3 regions of the Pseudomonas sp. UF-293 genome follow, and region 2 is predicted to be linked to each of the others. Evidence: predicted binding sites of a transcription regulator. Region 2 holds the regulator's gene; each other region holds the start of a gene.
What was found. Region 2 encodes sigma-54, which starts transcription at its own class of promoters, with help from an activator protein. Its sites were predicted from a motif close to ANTGGCATNNANNTTGCTNT; they were not measured.
Positions count from the first base shown of each region.

Region 1: AC4IHP_RS20230 (pilin) is a predicted target of sigma-54. The motif match lies at 2,606-2,625, and genes of this name have one in related genera.
Region 3: AC4IHP_RS04485 (flagellar basal body rod protein FlgF) is a predicted target of sigma-54. The motif match lies at 5,542-5,561, and genes of this name have one in related genera.

Region 1 covers NZ_JBSICA010000021.1:38,767-48,779, forward strand. Annotated here, with positions in the region: gene AC4IHP_RS20215 (DUF748 domain-containing protein) at 1-938, shown strand, start outside; gene AC4IHP_RS20220 (DUF2845 domain-containing protein) at 935-1,234, shown strand; gene AC4IHP_RS20225 (BON domain-containing protein) at 1,470-1,823, opposite strand; gene AC4IHP_RS20230 (pilin) at 2,122-2,559, opposite strand; gene pilB (type IV-A pilus assembly ATPase PilB) at 2,786-4,486, shown strand; gene AC4IHP_RS20240 (type II secretion system F family protein) at 4,489-5,706, shown strand; gene AC4IHP_RS20245 (prepilin peptidase) at 5,708-6,580, shown strand; gene coaE (dephospho-CoA kinase) at 6,577-7,200, shown strand; gene yacG (DNA gyrase inhibitor YacG) at 7,197-7,397, shown strand; gene AC4IHP_RS20260 (energy-coupling factor ABC transporter permease) at 7,449-8,138, opposite strand; gene AC4IHP_RS20265 (DUF1780 domain-containing protein) at 8,329-8,955, shown strand; gene AC4IHP_RS20270 (MOSC domain-containing protein) at 8,952-9,479, shown strand; gene AC4IHP_RS20275 (DUF3094 domain-containing protein) at 9,531-9,704, shown strand; gene AC4IHP_RS20280 (NAD(P)/FAD-dependent oxidoreductase) at 9,771-10,013, shown strand, end outside.
Region 2 covers NZ_JBSICA010000012.1:29,074-39,086, reverse strand. Annotated here, with positions in the region: gene AC4IHP_RS15165 (ATP-binding cassette domain-containing protein) at 1-720, opposite strand, end outside; gene AC4IHP_RS15160 (KpsF/GutQ family sugar-phosphate isomerase) at 993-1,967, shown strand; gene AC4IHP_RS15155 (KdsC family phosphatase) at 1,967-2,491, shown strand; gene lptC (LPS export ABC transporter periplasmic protein LptC) at 2,500-3,072, shown strand; gene lptA (lipopolysaccharide transport periplasmic protein LptA) at 3,059-3,604, shown strand; gene lptB (LPS export ABC transporter ATP-binding protein) at 3,604-4,329, shown strand; gene AC4IHP_RS15135 (RNA polymerase factor sigma-54) at 4,496-5,986, shown strand; gene hpf (ribosome hibernation-promoting factor, HPF/YfiA family) at 6,060-6,368, shown strand; gene ptsN (PTS IIA-like nitrogen regulatory protein PtsN) at 6,381-6,845, shown strand; gene rapZ (RNase adapter RapZ) at 6,848-7,705, shown strand; gene AC4IHP_RS15115 (HPr family phosphocarrier protein) at 7,721-7,996, shown strand; gene AC4IHP_RS15110 (ZIP family metal transporter) at 8,031-8,924, opposite strand; gene AC4IHP_RS15105 (superoxide dismutase) at 8,954-9,565, opposite strand; gene AC4IHP_RS15100 (DUF2753 family protein) at 9,567-10,007, opposite strand.
Region 3 covers NZ_JBSICA010000002.1:437,833-447,845, forward strand. Annotated here, with positions in the region: gene AC4IHP_RS04450 (MFS transporter) at 1-174, opposite strand, end outside; gene AC4IHP_RS04455 (hypothetical protein) at 287-469, opposite strand; gene AC4IHP_RS04460 (hypothetical protein) at 540-671, opposite strand; gene AC4IHP_RS04465 (amino acid aminotransferase) at 932-2,125, opposite strand; gene AC4IHP_RS04470 (4a-hydroxytetrahydrobiopterin dehydratase) at 2,125-2,481, opposite strand; gene phhA (phenylalanine 4-monooxygenase) at 2,597-3,388, opposite strand; gene AC4IHP_RS04480 (sigma-54-dependent transcriptional regulator) at 3,781-5,343, shown strand; gene AC4IHP_RS04485 (flagellar basal body rod protein FlgF) at 5,616-6,356, shown strand; gene flgG (flagellar basal-body rod protein FlgG) at 6,402-7,187, shown strand; gene flgH (flagellar basal body L-ring protein FlgH) at 7,239-7,934, shown strand; gene AC4IHP_RS04500 (flagellar basal body P-ring protein FlgI) at 7,962-9,050, shown strand; gene flgJ (flagellar assembly peptidoglycan hydrolase FlgJ) at 9,062-10,013, shown strand, end outside.

The DNA of each region.
Region 1 (10,013 bases), on a different contig from region 2:
CCACTCTGACGCCCTACTCCGGCAAATTCGCCGGCTACCGCATCCGCAAGGGCCGGCTGAATCTTGACCTGCACTACCTGATTACCAAGGGCCAATTGAAAGCCGAAAACAAGGTCGTCGTCGAGCAACTGCAACTGGGCGAAAAGGTCGACAGCCCCGATGCAGTGAGTCTGCCGCTGAAGCTGGCGATCGCCCTGCTCAAGGATGTCGACGGCAAGATCTCCATCGAATTGCCGGTGACCGGCGACCTGAATAATCCACAGTTCAGCGTCATGCCGATCGTCTGGCAGACCCTGCGCAATCTGATCGTCAAAGCCGCCGCCGCACCGTTCAAGATGATCGGCGGGCTGGTCAGTGGTGGCGGCTCCGAAGACCTCGGCACGGTGTCCTTCGCGCCGGGCTCCAGCGATCTGAGCAAAGACGCCGAAGCGGCGCTGGTGAAACTGTCGCAAGCGCTCAAGGAACGCCCGGCGCTGCGCCTTGAAATTGAAGGCACTGCCGCGAAGAGCAGCGATGGGCCCCTGCTGGCCGAGCAACGTCTGGAACGCGAATATCAGTACAACTACTACAAGATGCTCCAGCGCCGTGGCGACAAAGTCCCGGCCCAGGCGTCGCTGCTGCAAGTGCCCGAAAGCGAGAAAGGCGCGTTGCTCGAAGGCATCTACCGCACACGCCTGAAAACCCAGCCACCGGCAGAATGGAAAGATCTGGGCAAGGAAGAGCGCACGGCGAAAATGCGCCAGGGCGTGATCGCATTCTGGAGTGGCAGCGAGGTGCTGTTGCGACAGTTGGGCCAGGATCGCGCCAGCACCATCAAGGATTACCTGGTCGACAAGGGCAAGCTCGAAGATGACCGCGTGTACTTCATCGACGCCAACCTCGGCGAGGCCGAAAGCGATGGCCGCGTGGTCACGCAAATGCACCTGGATGCAGAATGACCGTGCGTGACTGGCTGGCTGTGCTCGCGCTGACGTGCGCCGCCGGCCACGCGTCGGCGTCGGATACATTGCGCTGCGGCAGCCAGTTGATCAGCCTCGGCGACCGCGCCAGCGAAGTGCTGCAAAAATGCGGCGAGCCGGTCAGTCGCGACGTGCTCGGCTACAAGCGCAGTGCCAATCGCCGCGAAGAGTTTCAGGTCGAGGAATGGACCTACGGCCCGAACAACGGCATGTATCAATACCTGCGCTTCGAAGGCAATCGCCTGCGGCAGATCAACAGCAAACGCGGTAACTGAGAAGAGCAAAAGATCGCAGCCTTCGGCAGCTCCTACATTTGGAATGCATTTCCCTGTAGGAGCTGCCGAAGGCTGCGATCTTTTGATTCTCCAAATAGAACAGGCCCCGACACAAGTGCCGGGGCCTGTAATGGTCACATCCGTGTGACCGTTCGCATGAACTCTAAAGTTGCGGCAGACGTATTGCTCGGCCCGTCTGTCGCGTCTTCTCCCGGTTCAGGCGAGAAGTCTTGCCTTACTCGGCTTTCAGGCCGTCAGCGGAGACCGCTTTAACGCCTTTGATTTTCTTGGCAATGCCAACGGCGACTTCTTTCTGCGACTCGGTTACCGCAGTGGTCGACGACAGGGAAACTACACCCTTGTTGGTTTCGACTTTGATGTCGGTGCCTGGAATGCCTTTTTCGGTAACCAGGTCAGCTTTGACCTTGGTGGTGATCCAGGTGTCGCTGGTATCTTGTTTCATTTCGGTAACTTCACCGGCAGCCAGAACCATTGGCGCCTGGGTAGCCTGAGCGGACTGGGCGAAAGCGCCACCAGCCATGGTCAGGGTCAGAGCGGTAGCAGCGGCAGTGATAGCGAACTTCTTCATACGAGTAACTCCTGTTTTTACTGGAAGTCTGCTGTAACGCTTGTCAGCAGGGTTACCGGAGATATTGCGAACGCTGTGCCAACTTTTTCCGACACATAAAACCCTTTGAAAACAATGAGTTATAAAAAACGGTAATTTTCGTTTTCATGCAAAATGCATGACTGGCCAAATCTTCGCATGCAAGTTGCGGTTTTCTGGAAAGTTCATAAGCTGCTGAAATTATTGGAGCTTTTGTTAAGTGGTCGGGATATGAAAATGCCCCGCAGTGCGGGGCATTCTTCGTTCGCTCGATTCAGCCTTACGTACCGCTGGCCGTGCAACCCCGAGGCGAGTAATCGGCGTTGACCGTCGTCGCACACGTCCATACACCGGAGGTATTCCCCGTCGCCGCCCCGGAACGAGAAAGCGTAATGGTTTTACCTAACACCGGGCCCGGTGCATTGAGCAGGGTACAGGTAAGCGTACCTTCGCCAGTCGCCGCTGTGCCTGTAACCGCCAACGTACAGTTGGAAGTAGTAGTCGCACCATTGGCAACGTTGGCCAAGGTTGGAGCTGTGCCTTGATTGATCGTGTCCTCGAATGGCACTTTCAATGCACTAATCTCCGCCAACCCCGCCGTCACCTTCGACCGCGCCTGATACTTCGAATACTGCGGCAGGGCAATAGTCGCCAGAATGCCGATGATCGCCACGACGATCAGCAGCTCGATCAATGTGAAACCTTGTTGTTTTTTCATAGACACGCTCCATGCATGAGTCGAAATCTCATGATCTGGATATGGCTCAGCACAGCCCATGCCAACGCCTTTCAGGCCCCGCCTACTGGGCGCGCGCAATCGCCTGCGCCGTTTCCTACAACCCGCAACCGCACTATCTGACACTTTTTGTCACCTGCACCGGCCGTGTTTGGCGCTGTCACTTGACTAGGCTATAAGTCATGAACGGCAAGCGTGCGGAATCCCCATGAATGACATCGCTCTGAGCGGTCTGGCCAAGCAATTGGTCCAGGCCGAACTGCTCACGGAAACAAGTGCCCGGCAATCCTGGGCGCAGGCCCAGCGCAATCGCGTGTCGCTGGTCAATTACCTGGTGCACAACAAACTGGTCAATAGCCGGCAAATTGCCGAGATCGCCTCGGAACATTTCGGCATGGCCCTGCTCGATCTGCATTGCCTCGACAAAGAGACTCAGCCCAAGGGCCTGGTCAGTGAAAAACTGGTTCGTCAGCACTGCGCGCTGCCCTTGTGGCGGCGCGGCAACAAATTGTTCGTGGGCCTTTCCGACCCGAGCAATCAGCAGGCGATCAGCGACATCCAGTTCAGCACCGGCCTGAGCACCGAAGCGATTCTGGTCGAGGACGACAAGCTCAGCGACGCCATCGACAAGTTCTTCGACAGCCATGCTTCGGGCCTGGAGGAAATGGCCGATGTCGATCTCGATGGCCTCGACGTCGAGTCCATTGATGACAACAAACAGGACGTGATCGGCGGCCTCGATGCCGACGACGCCCCGGTTGTGCGCTTCGTCCACAAAATGCTGCTCGATGCGATCAAGAGCGGCTCTTCCGACCTGCACTTCGAACCCTACGAAAAAAACTATCGGGTGCGCATGCGCACCGACGGCATGCTGCGCGAGGTGGCCAAACCGCCAATCCAATTGGCCGGGCGTATTGCCGCGCGCTTGAAGGTGATGGCCAGTCTGGATATTTCGGAACGGCGCAAACCCCAGGACGGGCGCATCAAGATGCGGCTGTCTAAAAGCAAATCCATCGATTTTCGCGTCAACACCCTGCCGACCCTGTGGGGCGAAAAAGTGGTGATCCGGATTCTCGACCCGTCCAGTGCGCAAATGGGCATCGACGCTTTGGGTTATGAGGCCGAACAAAAGGCCTTGTACCTCGCCGCGCTGAAACAGCCGCAAGGGATGATTCTGGTCACCGGCCCCACCGGCTCCGGCAAAACCGTGTCGCTGTACACCGGGCTGAACATCCTCAACACCGTCGACATCAATATTTCCACCGCCGAAGACCCGGTCGAAATCAACATGGAAGGCATCAACCAGGTCAACGTCAATCCCCGCCAAGGGCTGGACTTTGCCCAAGCGCTGCGTTCGTTCCTGCGTCAGGACCCGGACGTAATCATGGTCGGCGAGATCCGCGATCTGGAAACCGCCGAGATCGCGATCAAGGCCGCGCAGACCGGCCACCTGGTGCTGTCGACCCTGCACACCAACAGCGCGGCGGAAACCCTCACGCGCCTGCACAACATGGGCATTCCCGGTTTCAACATTGCCACTTCGGTCAGCCTGATCATCGCCCAGCGTCTGGCGCGCAAGTTGTGCGCGCATTGCAAGCGGCCGCTGGAAATCCCTCATGAAACCTTGCTCAAGGAAGGCTTCCCCGAGGAACGCATCGGCCATTTCACGATCTACGAGCCGGTCGGTTGCGATCACTGCAACGGCGGTTACAAAGGACGCGTGGGGATTTATGAAGTGGTAAAGAACACACCGGACCTGCAACGGTTGATCATGGCCGAGGGCAATTCGCTGGAAATCGACATCCAGATGCGTCGCGACGGTTTCGCCGATCTGCGCACCTCCGGGCTGCACAAGGCCATGCAAGGCATCACCAGCCTTGAGGAAATCAACCGGGTCACCAAGGATTGAACATGGCGGTCAAGGCAGCGAAAGTCAGCGTTTACGCCTGGGAAGGCACCGACCGCAAAGGCAGCAAGGTCACGGGCGAGTTGAGCGGGCAGAATCCCGCACTGATCAAGGCGCAGCTGCGCAAACAGGGGATCAACCCGGGCAAGGTGCGCAAGAAATCCGCATCCCTGCTGACCTTGGGCAAACGCATCAAACCGCAGGACATCGCCCTGTTTACCCGGCAGATGGCGACGATGATGAAGGCCGGTGTGCCGCTGTTGCAGTCGTTCGACATCATCGGTGAAGGCTTCGAAAACCCGGCCATGCGCAAACTGGTCGACGAGGTCAAACAGGAGGTCGCCGCCGGCAACAGCTTCGCCACGGCCCTGCGCAAGAAGCCTCAATACTTCGACGAGTTGTACTGCAACCTGGTCGACGCCGGCGAACAGTCCGGCGCCCTCGACACCTTGCTTGAACGTGTGGCGACCTATAAGGAAAAAAGCGAAGCGCTCAAGGCCAAGATCAAGAAAGCCATGACCTACCCCACCGCTGTGGTACTGGTGGCGGCAGTGGTGACCGGCATTCTGCTGGTCAAAGTGGTGCCGCAGTTCCAGTCGGTGTTTTCCGGCTTCGGCGTCGAATTGCCCGGCTTTACGCTGATGATCATCAGCCTGTCGGAGTTCATGCAGCAGTGGTGGTGGGCGATTCTTCTTGCACTGGTGGCAGCGTTTTTCGGCACTCGCCACGCGTTGAAGACATCGCAGGCCCTGCGTGACCGTCGCGATGCCTGGCTGCTGAAACTGCCGCTGGTGGGCACCTTGATGTACAAGTCCGCCGTCGCACGTTTTGCCCGCACCCTGTCGACCACTTTTGCGGCCGGTGTGCCTTTGGTGGAAGCGCTGGATTCGGTGGCCGGCGCCACTGGCAATGTGGTGTTCAAGCGCGCGGTGTTGCGAGTTCGGCAGGACGTCTCGACCGGTATGCAGCTGAATTTCTCGATGCGCAGCACCGGTGTGTTTCCGAACATGGCCGTGCAGATGACCGCCATTGGCGAGGAATCCGGAGCGCTGGATGACATGCTCGATAAAGTAGCCGGTTTTTATGAAGCGGAAGTCGATAACATGGTCGACAACCTCACCAGCCTGATGGAGCCATTCATCATGGTGGTGCTGGGGGTCATCGTCGGTGGACTGGTGGTGGCCATGTACCTGCCGATCTTCCAGCTCGGCTCAGCGATCTGACATGCCTATCGACGAACTGTTTACCGTGTATCCGTTGGCCTTTGTGGTCACCGCGCTGCTGCTCGGGCTGGTGGTCGGCAGCTTCCTCAATGTTGTGGTCTGGCGCCTGCCGAAGATGCTCGAGCGCGACTGGCGCCAGCAAGCCCATGATGTGCTCGGCCTGCCCACCGTAACGCCCGTGCCGACCTACAACCTGATGCTGCCGCACTCCGCGTGCCCGCATTGCGGACATCGGATCCGCCCTTGGGAAAACATTCCGCTTCTCAGTTATCTGTGCCTGCGCGGGCGCTGCTCGGCCTGCGCGACGCCGATCAGCAAACGTTACCCGCTGACCGAACTGGGCTGCGGCCTGCTCTCGGCTTTCATCGCCTGGCATCTGGGCTTCGGCTGGCCGGCGGGGTTGCTGATCTTGCTGACGTGGGGCCTGCTGGCGATGAGTCTGATCGACTGCGAGCATCAGCTGCTGCCCGATGTGCTGGTGCTGCCGTTGCTGTGGTTGGGGCTGATCGTCAACAGCTTCGGCGTGTTCGTGGCGTTGCCCGATGCGTTGTGGGGCGCGGTCGCGGGTTATCTGGCGCTGTGGTCGGTGTTCTGGCTGTTCAAACTGCTCACCGGCAAGGACGGCATTGGTCATGGCGATTTCAAGCTGCTGGCCTTGCTCGGCGCATGGGGTGGCTGGCAGATTCTGCCGCTTACGATTCTGTTGTCATCGTTGGTGGGGGCGATTTTGGGCGTGGTCATGCTGCGCCTGCGCGCTCAGGAAAGCTCTACACCGATCCCCTTCGGACCCTTTCTGGCAATTGCCGGCTGGATTGCCTTGCTCTGGGGTGGTCAAATAACCGACTTCTATTGGCAGTCTGTCGGTTTGAAATGAATACCCCTGTGGAAAAACCCTGGATTCTCGGCCTGACCGGCGGCATCGGCAGCGGCAAAAGTGCGGCGGCGCAGCACTTCATCGATCTCGGTGTGCATGTGGTGGATGCCGATCATGCGGCGCGATGGGTAGTCGAGCCGGGGCGTCCGGCGCTGGCGAAAATCGCCGAGCACTTCGGCTCCGGCGTGTTGCAGGCCGACGGCACGCTGGATCGTGCCGCCCTGCGCAAACTGATTTTTGAAGACCCTGAACAGCGGCGTTGGCTCGAAGCGCTGCTGCATCCGTTGATCGGCGAGGAAATCGCTCATCATCTGGCGCAGGCAAAATCGCCTTACGCGATTCTGGTTTCACCATTGCTGATCGAGTCCGGGCAATACGCGATGACCCAGCGCATCCTGGTCATCGATGCGCCGCAACAACTGCAGATCGAACGCACCTTGCAGCGTGACCAGACCAGCGAACAACAAGTGCAGGCGATCCTCAAGGCGCAATTGAGCCGTGAAGATCGCGTGAGCCGTGCCGACGATGTCATCGTCAACGACCGCGACCTCGCCTGGCTGCACAGCGAAGTCGAGCGTCTGCATCACTTTTACCTGACTTTATCCGGAGGCCAAGCATGAGCCAGATTCCAACCGTTGAATGCCCGACCTGCGGCGCCCCCGTCGAATTCACCCCGGCGAACAAATTCCGTCCGTTTTGCTCTGATCGCTGCAAACTGATCGACCTTGGCGCCTGGGCCTCGGAAGAGCACAAGATTCCGGTCGCCCCGGATGCCGAAGACGAGCTGTTTTCCGGCGATTTCGATCCGCGTCACTGATCGCCGATCAGGTTGCATAAAACCCGCACGGGGATGGCGCTTCGGAGTGGATCAGGACTTCGGATCGTCGTCCTTCCACGGCGCCGACAGGTAGCGGGTGCGGTTGAAGGTCTCCAGCCATTCCGGGCAGAACACCACCAACGCACTGACGACCATGCCGTTGATAAAGGCCTCGGGAAACAGCAGCAGCCACAAGTAACCGACGAAATCCTCCAGCCATTCCGGCATGGCGAAGAGGCCGTCGTACCACAGCAGTGTCAGGCTGAGGATCAGGCACGACAGGCCTGACAACGCAGCGGCGAAGAAACCGGAACAGAAGATGTAAACGAACGGATTTCGTGGCTGCGCACGCTCGACCAGAATCGCCACGCATTCGGTGATCAGCACTGGCAGCAGAATCAGCAACGCGCCATTGACGCCCACCGCAGCCAGGTCCTGACGCCCCAGCAGCACCAGCCCCATCTGCGCAACCAGCCCGCCGACGATCGCCAGCGGCCAATCGAGCAGCAGCGTCACCGCCGTCATGCCGATGAAGTGATAAGACACGCCAGTGTCGAAATCCCTGCGCACCAGCCACAGCAGAAACAGCGCGAACACCGTGCCGAACAGCAAGTGCTGCCGGCGACTGTCGCTGAACAGCTCGACCCATGACGCACGCATGACCGCCCAGAGCAGCACCGGCAGATAAATCAGCCAGCCGAGCGTCAGGCTTGCCGTTGAAAGCAGTTCGGCACCGATCATGATTCCCTCACCTGCTACTCGACACGCTTTTTTGTAGGAGCTGCCGAAGGCTGCGATCTTTTGATCTTGTTTATAAAAGCAAAAGATCGCAGCCTTCGGCAGCTCCTACAAGGACGCAATCGCACGACCTTCATATCTGGGCCGATGCAAAGCTATCTGCTTGTCGCATTTGGACGCTAAGCTTGGGCTTATGGATGATTCAGATTATTTACGCCTGCTGACCATCGCGGCCGAGCAGGCCAATGCGTTCCTGTCCAATGCCCGCAAATGGGAGCGTGAGCGTTGGGTCTGCCAGCGCCTGCTGCAAGGTTTGAACATCCCCTACCGCGCCGACGAGTTCGCCCCGGCCGGTGAGCCGCCGGACGTGTTGTTCCGCGATGCCAATTTCGAGGTTTTTTTCGTCCTCGATGAAGGCCGGCGTCTCAATGACGAGTGGCGCGACGAATTGCAGCGTCGGCGCAGCGCGTTTTCCCTGAGCCAACTGGTGCGCCGCGAAGCCAAGCCAAAACGCATCCCGGCCAATGAATTTCTCCTGCGCCTGGCGCCGACCCTGCGCAAGAAGGCGCACAACTATAAGGAACGCGGCATGGATCTGGGTGAGCTGGACATCATCGCCTTCGCCAGCCTCAAGCGCGAAGTGCTGGATCTCAACAGTCATTTCCCGCCACCGACCGAATATCTGCGTCAGGGCTGGCGCTCGCTGTCGCTGGTCGGCCCGACATTCGCCCGCGTGCTGTTCGCCCACCCCGACGCACCGGACTTTCTGCGCAGCAACCTCGGCCGCAGCATTGTGTTCGACGTGGGCATCAGCCTGTGACGCCGCTGCAGCAGTTGATCGCCGAGGTTCCGCAAACGGGCAGTGTGCGCTGGATCGGTGTGCGTCCAGAATCCCGTGGGCCGATGCTCGAGCTCGACGCGGTCGAAGCGCGGCTGGAAGCCGGGCTTACCGGCGACCACGCCCGTCCGGGCATTCGCAATGCGCGGCAGGTGACGCTGATTCAGTGGGAGCACCTGGCGGTGATCAACGCCTTGATGGGCCGTCCCGATGACCAGCCGATCCGGCCTGAAGATCTGCGGCGCAATCTCGTTATAAGCGGAATCAATTTGTTTAGCCTGAAGGGGCGGCGCTTTCGCATCGGGCAAGCGATACTCGAAACCACTGGCTGGTGTCAGCCCTGCGCACGTTTGCAGAACAATCTGGGCCCGGGCACTTTCCAGGCCGTGCGCGGGCATGGCGGGATCACCGCCCGGGTGTTACAAAGCGGCATCATTCGTATCGACGATAGCGTGTCCGTCGAACCGGTTCCGGACAGCGGCTACGCTGCGTTCAACCCGGGCTGAAAACCGCTGTAGCCTGTGCTCATTCAGTAACGTCTACCTGACGAGGCAAATATGACCAGCCGCCTGAACCCCGAAGACCAAAAGCATGTCGAAGAGTACCTGCAACTGTCCCAACACCGTGTCGAGCGCCGGCCTTTCCGGCCATGGATGCTCCTGGTGCTGGTATTGGCAGTGACCATCGGTCTAGGCCTGTTGAGCCGATTTATCAGTTATCTGACGCTATGAGCTGCCTGGCGCTCGCTTGGGTAACTGCGAAAAAGATTTCCTTTAAAAACCTTGCGAGTAATCCCTATGTCCCATCGTATTGTCATTGTCGGCGGCGGCGCCGGCGGTCTGGAGTTGGCTACCCGTCTGGGTAAGACTCTGGGCAAGCGCGGCACGGCCAGCGTCATGCTGGTCGACGCGAACCTGACCCATATCTGGAAGCCGCTGCTGCACGAAGTGGCCGCCGGCTCCCTGAACTCTTCCGAAGACGAACTCAACTATGTCGCCCAGGCGAAATGGAACCACTTCGAGTTCCAGCTCGGGCGCATG
Region 2 (10,013 bases):
GATACGCGGTTCATCCGAATTCATCAGTTCGTCCGGCGTGCCCTGCCCCAGCACCTGACCATCGCCCACTACATAGATGTAGTCGGCAATGCTCGCGGTTTCCGCCAGGTCATGGGAGACCACGATACTGGTGATTCCCAGTGCATCGTTGAGCAGGCGGATCAGGCGTACCAGCACGCCCATGGCGATCGGGTCCTGGCCCACGAAGGGCTCGTCGTACATGAGAATCTGCGGATCGAGGGCAATCGCCCGGGCCAGCGCAACGCGGCGCTTCATGCCACCGGACAGTTCGTCCGGCATCAGTTCGATGGCGCCACGCAGCCCCACCGCCTGCAATTTGAGCAGGACGATGTCGCGGATCATGTCTTCCGGCAGTTGGGTGTGCACCCGCAGCGGAAAGGCTACGTTCTCGAACACATCGAGGTCGGTGAACAGCGCACCGCTCTGAAACAGCACGCCCATGTGCTTGCGCGCATCGAACAGATCACTGCGCGACAGCGTCGGCAGGTTCTGCCCGTTGACCCAGACTTCGCCGCCGGACGGCCGCAACTGCGCGCCCATCAGGCGCAGCAGCGTGGTCTTGCCGCACCCGGAAGGCCCCATGATGCCGGTGACCTTGCCGCGCGGGATGCGGATATCGACGTTATTGAAAATGCTCCGCGCACCGCGCTTGAAGGAGACTCCCTTCAGCTCGACCGCGTAGGCGTTATCGGCACTCATCTAAACTCCTTGCGATGCAGCCTCTCACTGGGATGCCAGACTTTCCTCGGAAACACCTGCATCCCGGGCAGGCCGAACTGGCGGCGAACTATATCACTGCAAAGGCTGAGCGCCCAAGCGAGAACCCGGCCAAGATCGCCGACTGAAGAGGGTCTGAGCGAGTTTCAGAGGGTTTTGGTAACCAGTAATGACAAAGCACGTCGAACTTGCGTGAGGCTTTGCCACATAACCGCTATAATCGCCGCCTTTTCATCGGCCCATACGATTCTGACATGAGCAAAACCCGCGACCTGATTCAATCGGCACAACGCACCATCCGCCTCGAAGTGGAAGCCGTCCAAGGCTTGATGGCCCATATCGACGCCGATTTCGTACGCGCCTGCGAGATGATTCTGGCCAGCAAGGGCCGCGTGGTCGTAGTCGGCATGGGCAAATCCGGGCATATCGGCAACAAGATCGCCGCGACCCTGGCCAGCACCGGCACCCCGGCGTTTTTCGTGCATCCGGCCGAAGCCAGCCACGGCGACATGGGCATGATCACCCGCGACGACGTTATTCTGGCCCTGTCGAACTCTGGTTCGACCAATGAAATCGTGACTCTGTTGCCGTTGATCAAGCGCTTGGGCATTCAACTGATCAGCGTCACCGGCAATCCGCAGTCGCCATTGGCGAAGGCAGCCGAGGTCAATCTCAATGTGCATGTCGAGCACGAAGCCTGCCCGCTGAATCTGGCACCGACCTCTTCGACCACCGCCGCGCTGGTCATGGGTGACGCTCTGGCCGTGGCCTTGCTGGAAGCGCGTGGTTTCACCGCTGAAGATTTTGCCTTCTCGCATCCGGGTGGCGCCCTTGGCCGTCGCCTGCTGCTGAAAGTGGAAAACGTCATGCACGCCGGGCAAGAGCTGCCACAGGTACAACGCGGCACCCTGCTCAAAGACGCACTGATGGAAATGACCCGCAAAGGTCTGGGCATGACCGCTATCCTTGAAGCCGACGGCAAGCTCGCCGGGATCTTCACCGACGGTGATTTGCGCCGCACGCTGGATCGCGCCATCGACATCCGCAGCGCCACCATCGACCAAGTGATGACTGCACACGGCAAGACCGCCCGGCCCGACATGCTCGCCGCCGAAGCCCTGAAAATCATGGAAGACCATCGAATCAACGCCCTGGTAGTCGTCGACGAGGAGGATCGCCCGATCGGCGCCTTCAACCTCTCCGATCTGCTGCGCGCAGGAGTCATGTAATGAGCAACGATCTGCTGCAACGCGGCAAAGCAATCAAACTGGCTGTGTTCGACGTCGACGGCGTGCTCACCGATGGGCGCCTGTACTTCCTCGAAGACGGCAGCGAGTTCAAGACCTTCAACACCCTCGACGGCCAGGGTATCAAGATGCTGATGAATGCCGGCGTACAAACCGCGATCATCAGCGGTCGCAAGACCCCGGTGGTCGAGCGTCGCGCGAAAAACCTCGGCATCCCCCATCTGTTTCAGGGGCGTGAAGACAAACTGGTGGTACTCGACGGTCTGCTCGCGCAACTGGGCCTAAGCTATGAAGAAGTCGCCTATCTCGGTGACGATCTGCCAGACTTGCCGGTAATCCGCCGTGTAGGGCTGGGCATGGCGGTGGCCAACGCTGCCGATTTCGTCCGCGAACACGCCCACGGCGTTACCCGCGCCCGTGGCGGCGAGGGTGCCGCCCGCGAATTCTGCGAATTGATCCTGCGCGCCCAGGGCCGCCTCGAAGCGGCCAACGCCGCGTACCTGTGAGCCTGACCATGTTTAGCAAAAAGTTTCGCAACTTCCTGCTGTTCGGCTGCATCGCGGCGATTTTCGCTGCGGTCGGCTATTGGAACATCAGCCCGGAGCGCTTCCTCGACAAGCCGCCGGTCTCGACCGCCGAGAATCCGATCGACTGGTACGCGACCAACACGCACACCATTCAGTACCTGCCCGACGGCAAGGTGCAGTACGAGATGACTTCCGACAAGGCCGAGCACGTCAAGGCGACCGATGTAACCCTGGTGACCAAGCCTGACTTGAACATGTATCGCGGTACCGACTTCCCCTGGCACGTGACCAGCGAACGCGGCGAAGTGAACTCGGGCGGTACCGAAGTGGAATTGATCGATTCGGTCCGCGTGCAGCGCACCGATGAGAAAAAGCGCGGCACCCTGATCACCAGCACCCGCATGACCGTGTTCCCGCAGCAGGAATATGCGCAGACTGCGCAACCCGTTAGAATCGAGGGCGCTGGTGGCGTGTCGACTGGCGTCGGAATGAAAGCGTACCTGAAGGACAGCAGGATACACCTGCAATCGAACGTAAGAGGACAGTATGAGGCTCGTTAAAACCCTCCCTATTTTGCTCAGTCTGGGCGCAGCACTGGGAAGCGCGAGCGCCTGGTCCCTGCCGAACGATCAGCAGCAGCCTATCCGCATTCAGGCCGACGACGCCCAACTGGACGACAAGAATGGCATCGCCACCTATAAAGGTGACGTGATCATTACCCAGGGTTCGATGAAGGTCACCGGCAACACTGTGACCATCACCCGCACCCCGACCGGTGATATCGACGTGGTGACTTCAGTCGGCAACCTCGCCTACTTCGAACAGATGCAGACTGCTGGCGACACCAAGCCTGTACAGGGCTGGGGTGTGACGATTCAGTACCATGCCGCGCAAAACCGCGTCGTACTGATCGACAAGGCCAAGGTTGTCGACAAGGACAACAACACCACTCAGGGCGAGAAAATCGTCTACGACACCGTGAAGAAACTGGCCAGCGCCGGTCGCGCCACGGGCAGCAAGGTCACCGAATCGCGTCCGCGCATCGACATGGTGATCCAGCCGAAGAAGAAAACCGAAGAGAAATCCCAGTAATGGCAACTCTGAAAGCTCAGCACCTGGCCAAGGCCTATAAAAGCCGCCAGGTCGTGCGTGACGTCAGCTTGTCGATCGACAGCGGGCAGATCGTCGGCCTGCTCGGCCCGAACGGCGCCGGCAAGACGACGTGCTTCTACATGATCGTCGGCCTGGTGCAGGCCGATCAGGGCCGCGTGCTGATCGATGACCTGGACGTCAGCCACCAGCCGATGCACGGCCGCGCCAAGGCCGGTATCGGCTATCTGCCGCAAGAAGCTTCGATCTTCCGCAAACTGTCGGTTGCCGACAACATCATGGCGATCCTCGAGACCCGCCCGGAACTCGACAAGGCCGGTCGGCGCAAGGAGCTGGAAAGCCTGCTGCAGGAATTCCACATCAGCCACATCCGCGACAACCTCGGCATGAGCCTGTCCGGTGGTGAGCGCCGCCGGGTGGAAATCGCTCGTGCCCTGGCCACTGCGCCGAAATTCATCCTGCTCGACGAACCGTTCGCCGGTGTCGACCCGATCTCGGTCGGCGACATCAAGCAGATCATCCACCACCTCAAGGCCAAGGGCATCGGTGTGCTGATCACCGACCACAACGTCCGTGAGACGCTGGATATCTGCGAAACCGCTTACATCGTCAACGACGGTCAACTGATCGCCGAAGGTGATGCCGAGACCATCCTGGCCAACGATCTGGTCAAGGAAGTGTATCTGGGTCACGAGTTCCGCCTGTAAGCGCGACAGCGCTGTATCGATTCAAGGCGCATTTATCCGCTTTAATTGTTACAGCGCTCTAGGCAAACACTTCAGTTTCAGGCATATAATTTGCTTAAGTTTGGCGCTTCGGCGCCCTGTAGTGGATGGCGCAAAGCGCCGGCGAATAAGGTGTTAAGCCCCTGCCATGAAACCATCGCTAGTCTTGAGAATGGGCCAGCAGCTGACGATGACACCGCAGCTGCAACAGGCCATCCGTCTGCTCCAATTGTCGACCCTGGACCTGCAACAGGAGATCCAGGAGGCTCTGGAATCCAATCCGATGCTCGAGCGCCAGGAAGAAGGCGACGACTTCGACAACGCCGATCCTCTGGCCGACAACGCCGAACAGAAGCCCGCCGAAATACAGGAACCCTCCTACCAGGAAACCGCCCCGACGGTGGACAACCTTGAGGATGGCGAATGGAACGAACGCATCCCTAACGAACTCCCCGTGGATACCGCGTGGGAAGACGTCTACCAGACCAGCGCCAGCAGCCTGCCCAGCAGCGATGACGACGAGTGGGATTTCACCACCCGCACGTCGGCCGGCGAGAGCCTGCAAAGCCATCTGCTGTGGCAACTGAACCTGGCACCGATGTCCGACACCGATCGCTTGATCGCCGTGACTCTGATCGACTGCATCAACAATCAGGGCTATCTGGACGAAACACTCGAAGAAATTCTTGAAGCGTTCGATCCGGAACTGGACATCGAGCTCGATGAAATCGAAGCCGTCCTGCATCGCATCCAGCAATTTGAGCCCGCCGGGATCGGCGCCCGCAACCTCAGCGAATGCCTGCTCCTGCAACTTCGCCAGTTGCCGGCCAAAACACCGTGGCTGGCTGAGGCCAAGCGCCTCGTCGCCGATTACATCGACCTGCTGGGCAGCCGCGATTACAGCCAGTTGATGCGCCGCATGAAGCTCAAGGAAGACGAGCTGCGCCAGGTCATCGAGCTGGTACAGAGCCTCAATCCGCGTCCGGGCTCGCAGATCGAATCGACCGAAGCCGAATACGTCATTCCCGATGTGATCGTGCGCAAGGACAACGAGCGCTGGCTGGTCGAGCTGAACCAGGAATCGGTGCCACGCCTGCGGGTCAACGCCCAGTACGCCGGTTTTGTGAAACGTGCCGACACCAGCGCCGACAACACTTTCATGCGCAACCAGCTGCAGGAAGCCCGCTGGTTCATCAAGAGCCTGCAGAGCCGCAACGAAACCCTGATGAAAGTGGCCACGCAGATCGTCGAACATCAGCGCGGTTTCCTCGAATACGGCGACGAAGCGATGAAGCCGCTGGTGCTGCATGACATCGCCGAAGCGGTCGGCATGCACGAATCGACGATTTCCCGGGTGACCACGCAAAAGTTCATGCATACCCCGCGCGGTATTTATGAGCTGAAATACTTTTTCTCCAGCCACGTCAGCACCTCCGAAGGCGGCGAATGCTCGTCCACGGCGATTCGCGCGATCATCAAGAAACTGGTAGCCGCGGAAAATCAGAAAAAGCCGTTGAGTGACAGCAAGATCGCTGGTTTACTGGAGGCACAAGGCATTCAGGTGGCTCGCCGCACCGTCGCCAAGTACCGCGAATCCCTCGGAATCGCGCCTTCGAGCGAACGCAAGCGGTTGATGTAAGCCACGTTACAGCGTTCCAGTGGCAGGCTTTTCGGCCTGCCGCTTTATGCACTGGCAACGAAGGAGAAGCTGTATGCAAGTCAACATCAGTGGACACCAACTGGAAGTGACCCAACCTCTGCGTTCCTACATCGAGGAAAAACTCCAACGACTGGAGCGACATTTCGACAAGATCACCAACGTGCAAGTCACGATGTGCGTCGAAAAGCTGAAGCAGAAGATCGAAGCCACCTTGCATATCCCCGGCAGCGAAGTGGTCGCCAACGCAGAAGATACCGACATGTACGCTGCGATCGACTCACTCACCGACAAGCTGGATCGCCAACTCAAAAAGCATAAGGAAAAGACCCAGAGCCTCCTCCAGGGCGCAACCGGTCGTTAACACCCCTATCCCATGATCCGACTTGAAACCATCCTGACCCCCGGCCGTTCCCAGGTGAACGCGCCGGGCGGCAGCAAGAAAAAAGCCCTCGAACAAATTGCCAACCTGATCCACCGCGAAGTGCCGGATCTGGCGATGCAGGATGTTTTCGAGGCGCTGATCGCCCGTGAAAAACTCGGCTCCACCGGTTTTGGCAACGGCATCGCCATCCCCCACTGCCGCCTCAAAGGCTGCGCGGGACCGGTGAGCGCCCTGTTGCACCTCGAAGCCCCGATCGATTTCGACGCCATCGACGGCGCCCCGGTTGACCTGTTGTTTGTGCTGCTGGTCCCGGAAGCCGCGACCGATGCGCATCTGGAGTTGCTGCGCCAGATCGCCAGCATGCTCGACCGCAAGGAAGTGCGCGACAAATTGCGCAGCGCTCCGAGCAATGAAGCCTTGTACCAGGTTGTACTGGACGAGCAGAACGGGCACTAATCATGCGTTTGATCATTGTCAGTGGCCGTTCGGGCTCGGGTAAAAGTACCGCCCTGAATGTCCTTGAGGACAACGGCTACTACTGCATCGACAATCTGCCGGCCGGTTTGCTGCCGGAACTGGCCGAGCGGGCGCTGATTCACACGGAGCTGGCGCAGCCGCTGGTCGCCGTGTCGATCGACGCACGCAACCTGCCGAGCCATCTGTCACGCTTCCCTGAATTGCTCGAAGACGTGCGTGCCAAACACATCAAGTGCGATGTGCTGTATCTGGACGCCGACGAGGAAACCCTGCTCAAGCGTTTTTCCGAGACCCGTCGTCGCCACCCGTTGAGTAACGCCAATCGCTCACTGGCTGAAGCAATTCATGATGAAAGCGCCCTGCTCGGCCCGATCGCCGATTTGGCCGACCTGAAAATCAACACCACCAGCCTGAACCTCTATCAGCTTCGCGACACCCTGAAGCTGCGCCTGCTGAATCAGCCGGAACCCGGTACTGCGTTTCTGGTTGAATCATTTGGCTTCAAGCGCGGCATGCCGGTCGATGCTGACCTGGTCTTCGACGTGCGCTGCCTGCCCAATCCGTACTGGAAACCGGAGCTCCGTGCGCAGTCCGGCCTTGATGCACCGGTGGCCGAGTATCTGGCGCAGCAGCCGGATGTCGAAGAAATGTATCAGGACATCTACACCTATTTGAGCAAGTGGCTGCCACGTTTCGCCGCCAGCAACCGCGCCTACGTCACCATTGCCATCGGCTGCACCGGCGGGCACCACCGCTCCGTCTACCTGACCGAACGTCTGGGTCAGGCCCTGCAGAAAACCCTGAAGAACGTCCAGGTTCGCCACCGCGACCTCACTTAAAGGATTCACACCGCGATGCCTGCTCGTGAAATCGAAATCATCAATAAGCTGGGTCTGCATGCGCGGGCATCAGCCAAGTTCGTCGGCGTGGCCGGTCAGTATCCAGACTGCACGATCAGAGTGGGCCGCACGCCTGAGACGGCTGTCGACGGCAAGAGCATCATGGCGATGATGATGCTCGCGGCGGGTAAAGGCACCAAAATCCATTTGAGCACCGAAGGCGAACAGGCTCAGGAAGCCATGGACGCATTGGTCGATCTGATCGAAAGGTATTTCGACGAAGGCGAATAATCCTTGAGGCGGGGACACTGCTCCTCGCCTCCATTCACCCCAACGCCGTATCCATCACCATCATCAGACAAAACCCGATCAACAGGCCCAGACTGGCCAGGTTGTCGTGCCCATGACGACGCGATTCCGGAATCACTTCGTGGGTCACTACCAGCAACATCGCCCCCGCCGCCAGTGCCAGCCCCAGCGGCAACAGCACCTGAGCCAGACTGACCAGCCACGCACACAGCAACGCAAATACCGGTTCGACCAGCCCTGACGCCGCGCCGATCAGAAACGCCCTGACCCGCGACATTCCCGCGCCGGCCAACACCAAAGCAATCACCAGACCTTCCGGCACATCCTGCAACGCAATGCCCATCGCCAGACTGTCGGCGTCCGCCATCCCGCCTCCGGCAGATACGCCAACCGCCATGCCTTCCGGAATGTTGTGCGCGATGATGGCGAACACGAACAGCCAGATTCGCGGTGGAATCACCGGATGCTCCAGCGTGCCGACGAGCATCTCCGGCGAGGCACCGGAAACGCGCCGATCCACCAGATACAGGCCGAACGCACCGAGCAGAATGCCAAAGCAGATCAGGCCACTGGCGGCCCACGGCGTCAGACCAAGACTTTCGGCCGCAGCGATCCCCGGCACGATCAACGAAAATGCCGTCGCCGCCAGCATCACCCCGGCACCAAACCCAAGCAAGGTATCGCTGAGTGCCTGCGGCATGCGCCGGATCACTAGCACCGGCACCGCGCCGAGCGCCGTGCCCAAGGCGCAAATGGCGCCGCCCTGCAATGCGCGCAGCAATCTGGGTTCCAGATTCAGCCATTGCACACCGTGGGCGACCAGTAAAGTCATACCCGCCAACAGCAACAGCGAACCCACCGCGTAACGAAACATGCGCCCGCTGCCAATCGCCAGTGTTTCCGTGCCCATACTCAGCCCTGATTGTTTTTATTGAAGGCTTAAACCAGTGCGGCCTGATAGCGCGCAGCAACTTCCGGCCAGTTGATCACGTTGTAGAACGCGTTGATGTATTCCGGACGACGGTTCTGGTAGCGCAGGTAGTAGGCATGTTCCCAGACGTCGAGCCCGAGAATCGGGGTGTTGCCGTTCATCAACGGACTGTCCTGGTTACCGCTGCTTTCCACGACCAGTTTTTTCTCCGGGGTCACGCTGAGCCACGCCCAACCGCTGCCGAAACGGGTCAGCGCGGCTTTGGTGAACGCTTCCTTGAAACTGTCGAGTCCGCCCAGTTGCTCGTCGATAGCCTTGGCCAGCGCGCCGTCGGGCTTGCCGCCACCGTTGGGCACCATCACTTCCCAGAACAGCGAATGATTGGCGTGCCCGCCGCCCTGATTGATCACCGCCGCGCGAAGTTTTTCCGGCAGTTGCTGGACGCTGGCAACGAGTTTTTCCACCGGCCATTCGGCAAACTCGGTGCCTTCTACGGCGGCGTTGAGGTTGTTGATGTAGGTCTGGTGATGCTTGGTGTAATGGATCTCCATGGTCTGCGCATCGATGTGCGGCTCGAGGGCATCGTAGGCGTAAGGCAAGGCAGGCAAGGTAAAAGCCATTTCAATGGACTCCATACTGATGAGAAGTTGAGGCGCGGCGGGCATTGCCGGTGTCCGGATGCAGCAGGCGCTGGGTGCGCGGGTACTCGCCGTGCTCGCTGATGAAATTCAACAGTTCGACATAGGTCTTGCTGCTCTGGCGCAACGCCGCTTCACGCAGGGCCGGACGCAAGCGCTCGTCCTGCATGGTCTGCAACAAGCGCTGGTGGATGGCGCAGAGATACTCGGCGCTCTCCTCCGGTTGACTCAGGCGCAGATGCAGGTCGGCGAGGTTGTGATGAGAGACGACGCAGGCCGCCACCGCTTCGTCGGCATCCGCCCAGCGTTCGAACAACACTTGCGCCAGGGCCAGCGCTTGCAGGTACGCCTCGCGGGCGTCGATCAATTCGCCCAGCATGAAGCAGCGATTGGCCCGTTCGATCGTGCGTTTCCAGTGCTCCATGATGAG
Region 3 (10,013 bases), on a different contig from region 2:
GTATTGCACGCTGATCACCAGCCCGGCGATGACTGCGCCGAAACCAAGATCGCTGTGGACGTAACCCGGCAACACGGCGAGCGGGATGCCGATGTTCAGGTAACCGATAAAGGTGAAGAGGACGATGGAAACCACTTGCAGCGTAACCGCCAGCGGGCGCTGGGGTTCGGATATAGACGACATGGGTAACGATCCACGGGAGCAGCAGATTAGATAGGCTGCTCATGATACCGGCGTGAACCGCTCAGGGGCGTGGAAAAGTAAAACTATTTGCCGGGCGGCGTTTTCAGGATTTCGCCGGAGCGACCAATTGCGTGGTGACGAGGGCGGCGAGGGCGTTTTCTTCGCTGCCGAAACGCTCGAGCAGCGCAGCCTGTTTCTCGGGCGAGAGGCGATTCCAGATCTCGATCATTTTCTCGGTGGTGCCGATCAGCACGGCAGCTTGGCTTTCGGAGAATTCGTCGGTCATGGCGGGCTCGGGTTTCAGGCAGTGTGGAAAGCGCATGTTAGCGCTTTCCACACGGTCTGTACGGCGGGTCTTACTCTTCGCTGTCGGCTTTGCGGCTGTCAGCGGCTTCTTGCGGCTCGGGCTTTTCGGCGCCGGCGTGTTGCGGGGTCGTCTGCTCAGGTACGTGCAGGCTTGGGAAGGGGAGATTGGGAATCTCGTGCATGGGTGCGCTCCTCGCTAAGTCTGTTGATAGATCAGGTGCTCCGCGCTTTACAAAGCCTGCGCAGGATACAGCAGGAAAAATGACAATCAGACTTTTAATTCAAATTAATGCGACAGATGGCCGCAGGGAGGAAGCCAGAAGGTCACCGCAGAAACAAATGTAGGAGCTGCCGAAGGCTGCGATCTTTTGATCTTGTATTTAAAAGCAGAATCAAAAGATCGCAGCCTTCGGCAGCTCCTACAGGTTATTGCAGTGTCTGACTACTTGCAGGCGTCAGCGATGGCTTCGGCCAGCAAGGCGAGGCGGGTGGCGTCGATGCCGGCGACGTTGGCCCGGCCTGAGCTGACCATGTACACGCTGTGCCGCTCGCGCAGGTGTTTAACCTGTTCCGGCGACAGGCCGGTGTAGGAGAACATCCCGCGTTGCACGCCAATGTGCGCAAAACGCTCGCGCAAACCGTGGGGTTCCAGTGCCTCGACCAAGCCGCTGCGCAACTGCGCGATCCGCAAGCGCATGGCTTCCACTTCATCAGCCCAGCGCGCTTTCAGCTCTGGGTCGGCGAGGATGGTTGCGACCACCGCCGCACCGTGATCCGGCGGCGTCGACCACAGGTTGCGGGCGATGTTGGCCAGTTGGCTGCGGATGTCGATGAGCTTGTCGGCGCTGGTCGCGCAGACGATCAGCGCACCGGTGCGGTCGCGGTACAGGCCGAAGTTCTTCGAGCAGGAACTGGTGATCAGCAGCTCCGGCACTTGTGCCGCGAACAGCCGGGTCGACCAGGCGTCCTGCTCCAGGCCATCACCAAAACCCTGATAAGCGAAGTCGATCAGCGGCAGCAGATCGCGGCTGCGCACCACTTCCAGCACGCGCTTCCAGTCGTCATGGCTCAGGTCGAAACCGGTCGGGTTGTGGCAGCAGGCATGCAGCAGCACGACGTCACCCTTCGGCACTTCCTTGAGCACGGCGAGCATGGCTTCGACGTCGAGGCGGTTGTCACTGCCGACGTACGGGTAGTGGCTGACCTTGACCCTGGCGGCGGCGAAAATGGTTTCGTGAATCGGCCAGGTCGGGTTGCTCAACCACACGCCCTTGCCGGGCAGGCATTGCGCAATGAAGTCTGCCGCCAGCCGCAAGGCACCGGTGCCGCCCGGGGTCTGGGTGGCGCCGGCGCGTTGTTCGGCGATCAATGCCGAGTCGCTACCGAGCACCAGTTCATTGATGACCTTGCCGAACAGCGCGTTGCCGTGGCCACCGATGTACGTCTTGGTGTCCTGGCTTTCGACCAGTCGCGCTTCAGCGATTTTCACCGCCTCGGGGATTGGCGTCAGGCCCTGGGCATCTTTATAGACGCCAACGCCGAGGTCGAACTTGCGCGGATTGGCATCCTGCGCATAGGCCTCCATCAAACCGAGAATCGGGTCGCCGGGGACCCGGCCGATGGCGTCGAAGTGCATTACTTGCGTCCTTCTGCGGTCTTGGCCACTTCGTCAGTGCGCGCGGCCATGATGAAGTCGTTGCGGTGCAGGCCTTTGATCGAGTGGCTCCACCAGGTCACGGTGACTTTGCCCCACTCGGTCAGCAGACCCGGGTGGTGACCTTCGGCTTCGGAAATCTCGCCCACGGCGTTGGTGAAGGCCAGCGCGTGTTTGAAGTTCTTGAACAGGAAAACTTTCTCCAGCTGCATGATGCCGTCGCGTACTTCGATGTTCCAGTCAGGGATCTGCTTGATCAGGACCGGCAGTTCTTCGTCGCTGACTTGTGGCGCATCGGCGCGGCAGGCTTCGCAGTGGGCTTGGTTCAAAGTCGACATGGTGTATTCCTGAAAACGAGTGTGTTTTTTATTAAAGCGCGTGTGCCGTCAATGCCGTCACGCTAAAGCAAAGTGGCGGCGACGGACAGACGCAATTGTCAGCAAAAGGCGCGGTTCAGGCGGCTTTGGGTTTCGGCGGAAATTTCGGCGCGTGCAAGCCCAACTGCATGCCCTTACGAACCATGGCCATGATGTCTTCATGGGCCACGTCGAACAGGCGCTTGAGATTGGGCAGGACGAAGTACAGCGGTTGCAGGATGTCGATGCGATACGGCGTGCGCATGGCTTCCAGCGGATCGAAGCGCTGATGCTCGGGCTCGTCCGACAGGCAGTAAACGGTTTCTTTGGGTGAAGACAGAATCCCGCCGCCGTAGATGCGCTTGCCGTGCGGGGTGTCGACCAGACCGAATTCGATGGTCATCCAGTACAGCCGCGCCAGATACACGCGCTCTTCCTTGGTCGCTTGCAGGCCGAGCTTGCCGTAGATGTGGGTGAATTCGGCGAAATACGGGTTGGTCAGCAGCGGGCAGTGGCCGAAGATCTCGTGAAAGATGTCCGGCTCTTGCAGATAGTCGAGTTCTTCACGGGTACGAATGAACGTGGCGACGGGGAATTGCTTGCTGGCGAGCAATTCGAAAAAGGTCTGGAAGGGAATCAGCGCTGGCACCCGGGCAACCTGCCAGCCGGTGGTCTCGCCGAGGACTTTGTTGATCTCGGCCAGTTGCGGGATGCGGTCGTGGGGCAGACCGAGTTTTTCGATACCGTCCAGGTATTCCTGGCACGCGCGACCTTCAATCACCTTCAATTGGCGAGTGATCAGCGTGTTCCACACCGCATGTTCTTCGGCGGGGTAGTCGATAAAACCTTGCGCATCGGGCTCGCGAGCCACGTATTGCGTCTGCTTCATGCTGCTCTCCTGCTAGGAAATTCGTTTTTGTTATGTCCAGCGATGGCTAAAGGAATACCCGAGAGTGACAGGGCGTGCAGCATGTTGACTGGCGTGTGCGTAGGAAAATTCGGCTCGTTTCGTAAAGTTATCGTTACGCTTTGTCGGGTAATGCGCATTTACGGTGATTGGCGGGTTTGAAAAGGGTCGGGGCTGTCACATAATCTTGACAACTATCTGCGTGCCTCGGCAGAAAAATCTGCCCCGGGCGCGCCACAAAACCCTGTGGGAGCGAGCCTGCTCGCGAAAGCGGTCTGTCTGACACATCGATGTTGAATGTGCTGGCGCCTTCGCGAGCAGGCTCGCTCCCACAAGGACATGTGTTTACCTCTCAAACCTGTCGGGCCTTTTCTATGCGCATCAAAGTCCACTGCCAGAACCGCATCGGCATCCTGCGCGACATTCTCAATCTGCTGGTGGCGTACGGGATCAACGTCGCGCGCGGTGAGGTTGGCGGTGAGCATGGCAACGCGATCTACCTGCACTGCCCGAACCTGATCAACATCCAGTTCCAGGCGTTGCGGCCGAAATTCGAGGCAATCGGCGGGGTGTTCGGGGTCAAGCGCGTCGGGCTGATGCCCAGCGAGCGCCGGCATATGGAGTTGAATGCGTTGCTCGGCGCGCTGGAATTTCCGGTGCTGTCGATCGATATGGGCGGCTCGATCGTCGCGGCCAACCGCGCGGCAGCGCAGTTGCTCGGGGTGCGCGTCGATGAGGTGCCGGGGATTCCGCTGTCGCGGTACGCCGAGGATTTCGATTTGCCGGAACTGGTGCGCGCCAACAAGTCGCGAATCAACGGCATGCGGGTCAAGGTCAAGGGCGACATCTTTCTTGCCGACATCGCGCCGCTGCAATCGGAGCACGATGACAGCGAGGCTATGGCCGGCGCCGTATTGACGCTGCACCGCGCCGATCGGGTCGGCGAGCGTATCTACAATGTGCGCAAACAGGAACTGCGTGGCTTCGACAGTATTTTCCAGAGTTCGAAAGTCATGGCCGCTGTGGTCCGCGAAGCGCGACGCATGGCGCCGCTGGATGCGCCGCTATTAATAGAAGGCGAAACCGGCACGGGCAAGGAACTGCTCGCGCGCGCCTGTCACCTTGCCAGTCCGCGCGGACAGTCACCGTTGATGGCGCTCAACTGCGCCGGGTTGCCGGAATCAATGGCCGAGACCGAACTGTTCGGCTACGGCCCCGGCGCCTTCGAAGGTGCGCGGGCCGAAGGCAAGCTTGGTCTGCTGGAGCTGACCGCTGGCGGCACGCTGTTTCTCGATGGCGTCGGCGAGATGAGTCCGCGTTTGCAGGTCAAATTGCTGCGCTTTCTTCAGGACGGTTGCTTCCGTCGCGTTGGCAGTGATGAAGAGGTGTATCTGGACGTGCGGGTGATCTGCGCCACCCAGGTGGACTTGTCCGAACTGTGCGCGCGGGGCGAGTTTCGTCAGGATCTCTATCACCGCTTGAACGTGCTGTCGCTGCACATCCCGCCGCTGCGCGAGTGCCTCGACGGTCTGACGCCGCTGGTTGAACATTTCCTCGATCAGGCCAGTCGGCAGATCGGCTGCCCGCTACCGAAGTTGGCCCCGGCGGCGATGGACCGCCTCAGCCATTACCACTGGCCGGGCAATGTGCGGCAACTGGAGAACGTGTTGTTCCAGGCGGTTTCGTTGTGCGACGGCGGTAAGGTCAAGGCTGAACATATCCGCCTGCCGGATTACGGCGTGCGTCAGCCACTTGGCGATTTTTCTCTCGACGGAAGTCTGGACGAGATCGTCGGGCGTTTCGAGAAAGCGGTGCTGGAGCGCTTGTATTCCGAGCATCCGAGCAGTAGGCAACTGGGCAAGCGGCTGGGTGTTTCGCACACCACCATTGCCAATAAGTTGCGTGAGTATGAGGTGGGTAAAGACAGCGGAGCTTAAGATCAAAAGATCGCAGCCTTCGGCAGCTCCTACATTTGGAACGCGGTTGCCTGTAGGAACTGCCGAAGGCTGCGATCTTTTGATCTCTTGCCGCGAAGCGGCATGACACCGCCGGTTTTTCGTCTTCTACCTATTTCAGATTCCCCCTCTGATCTCCTCAAGTCCCTTGTTTACCGGGCCTTCGCCCCCCAATAAAAAGTTGGTCTGCAAATTGCTTATGGCTGAGCAGTACAGCGGTGGGCGGCAAACGTCCGGCATGCAGAGGAAACACTGTGGACAAGTACCTTTATGTGGCAATGACCGGCGCCAGCCAGAACGCACTGGCGCAGCGGGCGCATGCCAACAACCTGGCGAACATTTCCACCAACGGCTTCCAGCGCGACCTCGAGCAGGCGCGTTCGATGCCGGTGTTCGGTGACAGCTTTCCGGCGCGCGCGTTTGCCATGAGCGAACGTCCCGCCACCGACTTCACGCCGGGCTCGCTGGTGCAGACCGGTCGTGAACTCGACGTCGCGGTATCCGGCAACGGTTTCATCGCCGTGCAAAACCCCAGCGGTGGTGAAAGCTACGTGCGTACCGGCAGCCTCAACATCGACGCCCTCGGCGTACTGCGCGCCGGCAACGGCATGCCGGTGATCGGTAACGGCGGCCCGATCGCCGTGCCGCCCGAGCAGCAGGTCGAAGTAGGCGAAGACGGCACCATCAGTATTCGCGCGATGGGCGAAGGCCCCCGCGTCATGGCCGAAGTCGACCGCATCAAGCTGGTCAACCCGGACATCAAGAACATGAACAAAGGTCTCGACGGTTCGATTTACACCAAGGACGGCCAGCCGGCGCAAGCCGACGCCAACGTCAAACTGGTCTCGGGTTTCCTCGAGTCGAGCAACGTCAATGCCGTGGAAGAAATGACTTCGGTGCTGGCCCTGGCCAAGCAGTTCGAGTTGCACGTCAAGATGATGAACACCGCCAAAGACGACGACCAGGCCATGGCTCGGGTCTTGCAGATCAGCTAATTATCAGAACGTCGCGCCGTAAAACAGGCGCACGAGGAGAATCGAATGCTTCCGGCTCTATGGGTTGCCAAAACCGGTCTGTCCGCCCAGGACACCAACCTGACCACCATTTCCAACAACCTGGCGAACGTTTCGACCACGGGTTTCAAACGTGACCGTGCCGAGTTCCAGGACCTGCTGTATCAGATCAAGCGTCAGCCAGGCGCCCAGTCGACCCAGGACAGCGAACTGCCGTCGGGTCTGCAAGTGGGTACCGGTGTGCGCATTGTCGGCACCCAGAAGAACTTCACCGCCGGCAGCCTGCAAACCACCGAGCAGCCGCTGGACATGGCCATCGACGGTCGCGGTTTCTTCCAGATCCTGCAGCCGGACGGCACCACGTCCTACACCCGTGACGGTACTTTCCACCTCGACTCCAATGGCCAGATCGTCAATGCCAGCGGTTTCGCTCTGGAACCGGCGATCATCATCCCGAACGATGCGCAGACCTTCACCGTCGGCCGTGACGGCACCGTGTCGATCACCATCGCCGGCAACCCGGCGTCGCAAGTGATCGGTAACCTGCAGACCGCCGATTTCATCAACCCGGCCGGCCTGCAAGCCGTGGGCAACAACCTGTTCCTGGAAACCGCTGCTTCCGGTGCGCCGCAAATCGGCACCCCGGGCCTGAACGGTTTCGGTACCACGCTGCAGAACACCCTGGAAACGTCCAACGTCAGCACCGTTGAAGAGATGGTCAACATGATCACCACTCAACGCGCCTACGAGATGAACTCCAAGGTGATCTCCACCGCCGACCAGATGCTCTCGTTCGTAACGCAGAATCTGTAATCCAGTCTTTGGGGCGGCCTGAGGTCGCCAGCAACACCGTGAGGTAGGGTCATGAAGCGCTTTGTATCTGTTCTGGCATTGAGCGGGGTCGTCTCGCTCGCGGGTTGCGTCGCCCCGACGCCCAAGCCCAATGACCCTTACTACGCCCCGGTGTTGCCGCGCACACCGTTGCCGGCGGCTGCCAACAACGGCTCGATCTATCAGGCCGGCTTCGAGCAGAACCTGTACAGCGACCGCAAGGCGTTCCGGGTCGGTGACATCATCACCATCACCCTGAACGAGCGCACCCAGGCGAGCAAGAACGCCAACTCGCAGATGGACAAGAACAGCGATAACTCGATCGGTCTGACCTCGTTGTTCGGCTCCAGCCTGACCACCAATAACCCGATCGGTGGCGGTGACCTGAGCCTCAACGCCGGCTACAGCGCCGACCGTTCGACCAAGGGCGACGCCAAGTCCGGGCAGAGCAACAGCCTGACCGGTTCGATTACCGTGACCGTGGCCGACGTGCTGCCCAACGGCATCATCGCCGTGCGTGGCGAGAAGTGGCTGACGCTCAATACCGGTGACGAACTGGTGCGCATCGCCGGCATGGTTCGCGCCGATGACATCGCGACCGACAACACCGTGTCGTCGACCCGCGTCGCCGATGCACGCATCACCTACTCGGGTACCGGCGCGTTTGCCGATACGAGTCAGCCAGGCTGGTTCGACCGTTTCTTCCTCAGCCCGCTGTTCCCTTTCTAGGTGGCTACGTTGAATCTGAAAAGCCTTATGGTGGCCGCGTTGTTGATGTCTGCGGCGTTCACCGCACACGCCGAGCGGCTGAAAGACATCGCCAGCATTTCCGGCGTGCGCTCCAACCAGTTGATCGGTTACGGCCTGGTGGTCGGGCTTAACGGCACCGGTGACCAGACGACGCAGACCCCGTTCACCCTGCAGACCTTCAACAACATGCTCTCGCAGTTCGGCATCAAGGTGCCGCCGGGATCGGGCAACGTGCAGTTGAAGAACGTCGCGGCGGTGTCGGTGAGTGCCGATCTGCCGGCGTTCGCCAAGCCAGGTCAGCAAGTCGACATCACTGTGTCTTCGATCGGTAACTCCAAGAGCCTGCGCGGCGGCACTTTGTTGCTGACGCCACTCAAGGGTATCGACGGCAACGTCTATGCGATCGCTCAGGGCAACCTTGTGGTTGGCGGTTTCGACGCTGAAGGCCGTGACGGCTCGAAGATTACCGTCAACGTTCCGTCGGCCGGTCGCATCCCTGGCGGTGCGTCGGTGGAACGTGCAGTACCGAGCGGTTTCAATCAGGGCAACAGCCTGACGCTGAACCTCAACCGCTCCGACTTCACCACCGCCAAGCGCATCGTCGACAAGGTCAACGACATGCTCGGCCCTGGCGTCGCACAAGCCATCGACGGCGGTTCGGTGCGGGTCACTGCGCCGCTGGATCCGAGCCAGCGCGTCGACTACCTGTCGATCCTGGAAAACCTTGAAATCGATCCGGGTCAGGCGGTGGCGAAAGTCATCATCAACTCGCGCACCGGCACCATCGTCATCGGCCAGAACGTGAAAGTGTCGCCAGCCGCCGTGACCCACGGCAGCCTGACCGTGACCATCACCGAAGACCCGATCGTCAGTCAGCCGGGCCCGCTGTCCAACGGCCAGACCGCCGTCGTGCCGCGCTCGCGGGTGAATGCCGAACAGGAAGCCAAACCGATGTTCAAGTTCGGCCCGGGCACCACCCTCGACGAGATCGTGCGTGCGGTGAACCAGGTCGGCGCAGCACCGGGTGACCTGATGGCAATTCTTGAAGCTCTGAAGCAGGCCGGCGCATTGCAAGCCGACCTGATCGTGATCTGAGGCCGGCCACCATGGATATGCGCAAAAGCGGTCTGGTCAGCAGCAGCGATTCGGGGTCCTACTCGGACCTCAATCGACTGAATCAGCTCAAGGTCGGCGACAAGAACAGCGACGAAAACATGCGCAAGGTGGCGCAGGAATTCGAGTCGCTGTTCCTCGGCGAAATGCTCAAGTCGATGCGTTCGGCCACCGAAGCGCTCGGCCAGGACAATCCGCTGAACACACCGGCGGCCAAGCAGTATCAGGAAATGTACGACCAGCAATTGGCGGTGTCCATGTCGCGGGAGGGCGGTGGTATCGGCCTGGCCGACGTGCTGATCCGGCAGATGTCGAAGAACAAACCGATGGCGCCGGGCGAGGCTGCAGCCGCGTCCGCCGCCAAGCAGCAGGAAGCACTGGCCAAGGCCGCCGCCGTGCCGACGCCGATTGCCGCCGGCACCGTCGCCACCAACGGTCCGCTGTCTCGCGTAAACGGCGAGCGCCCACTGTGGGCATCGCGCTCGGTGCACGCGCCGAGCACCGATATTTCCCATCGCAACGACATGGCGCTGATCAATCAGCGGCGTCTGGCGCTGCCGCCGAAACTGGCCGATCGCTTGCTCGCAGGCCTGGTGCCATCGGCGCCGAGCGTGGCCACTGCCAGCACTGCGGCCGCAGCGACCAACGCCTTGCCGCAACGGGCTGCGACTACCGCCGTCACAGGCTCCGGCGCGTTGTACAACGGCGACTGGCTGGCCCGTGCCGAAGAGCAGAAAGCTGCCGGCGGGCAGATGCAGGTCTACGGCCGCGCCATGGCGCAGATTCCGCTGGCACCGGCGAAGAAGGCCTTCAGTTCCGCCGACGAATTCGTCAACACCATGTTGCCGATGGCCAAGGAAGCCGCCGACCGCATCGGCGTCGATCCGCGTTATCTGGTGGCGCAAGCGGCACTGGAAACCGGCTGGGGCAAATCGGTCATGCGCG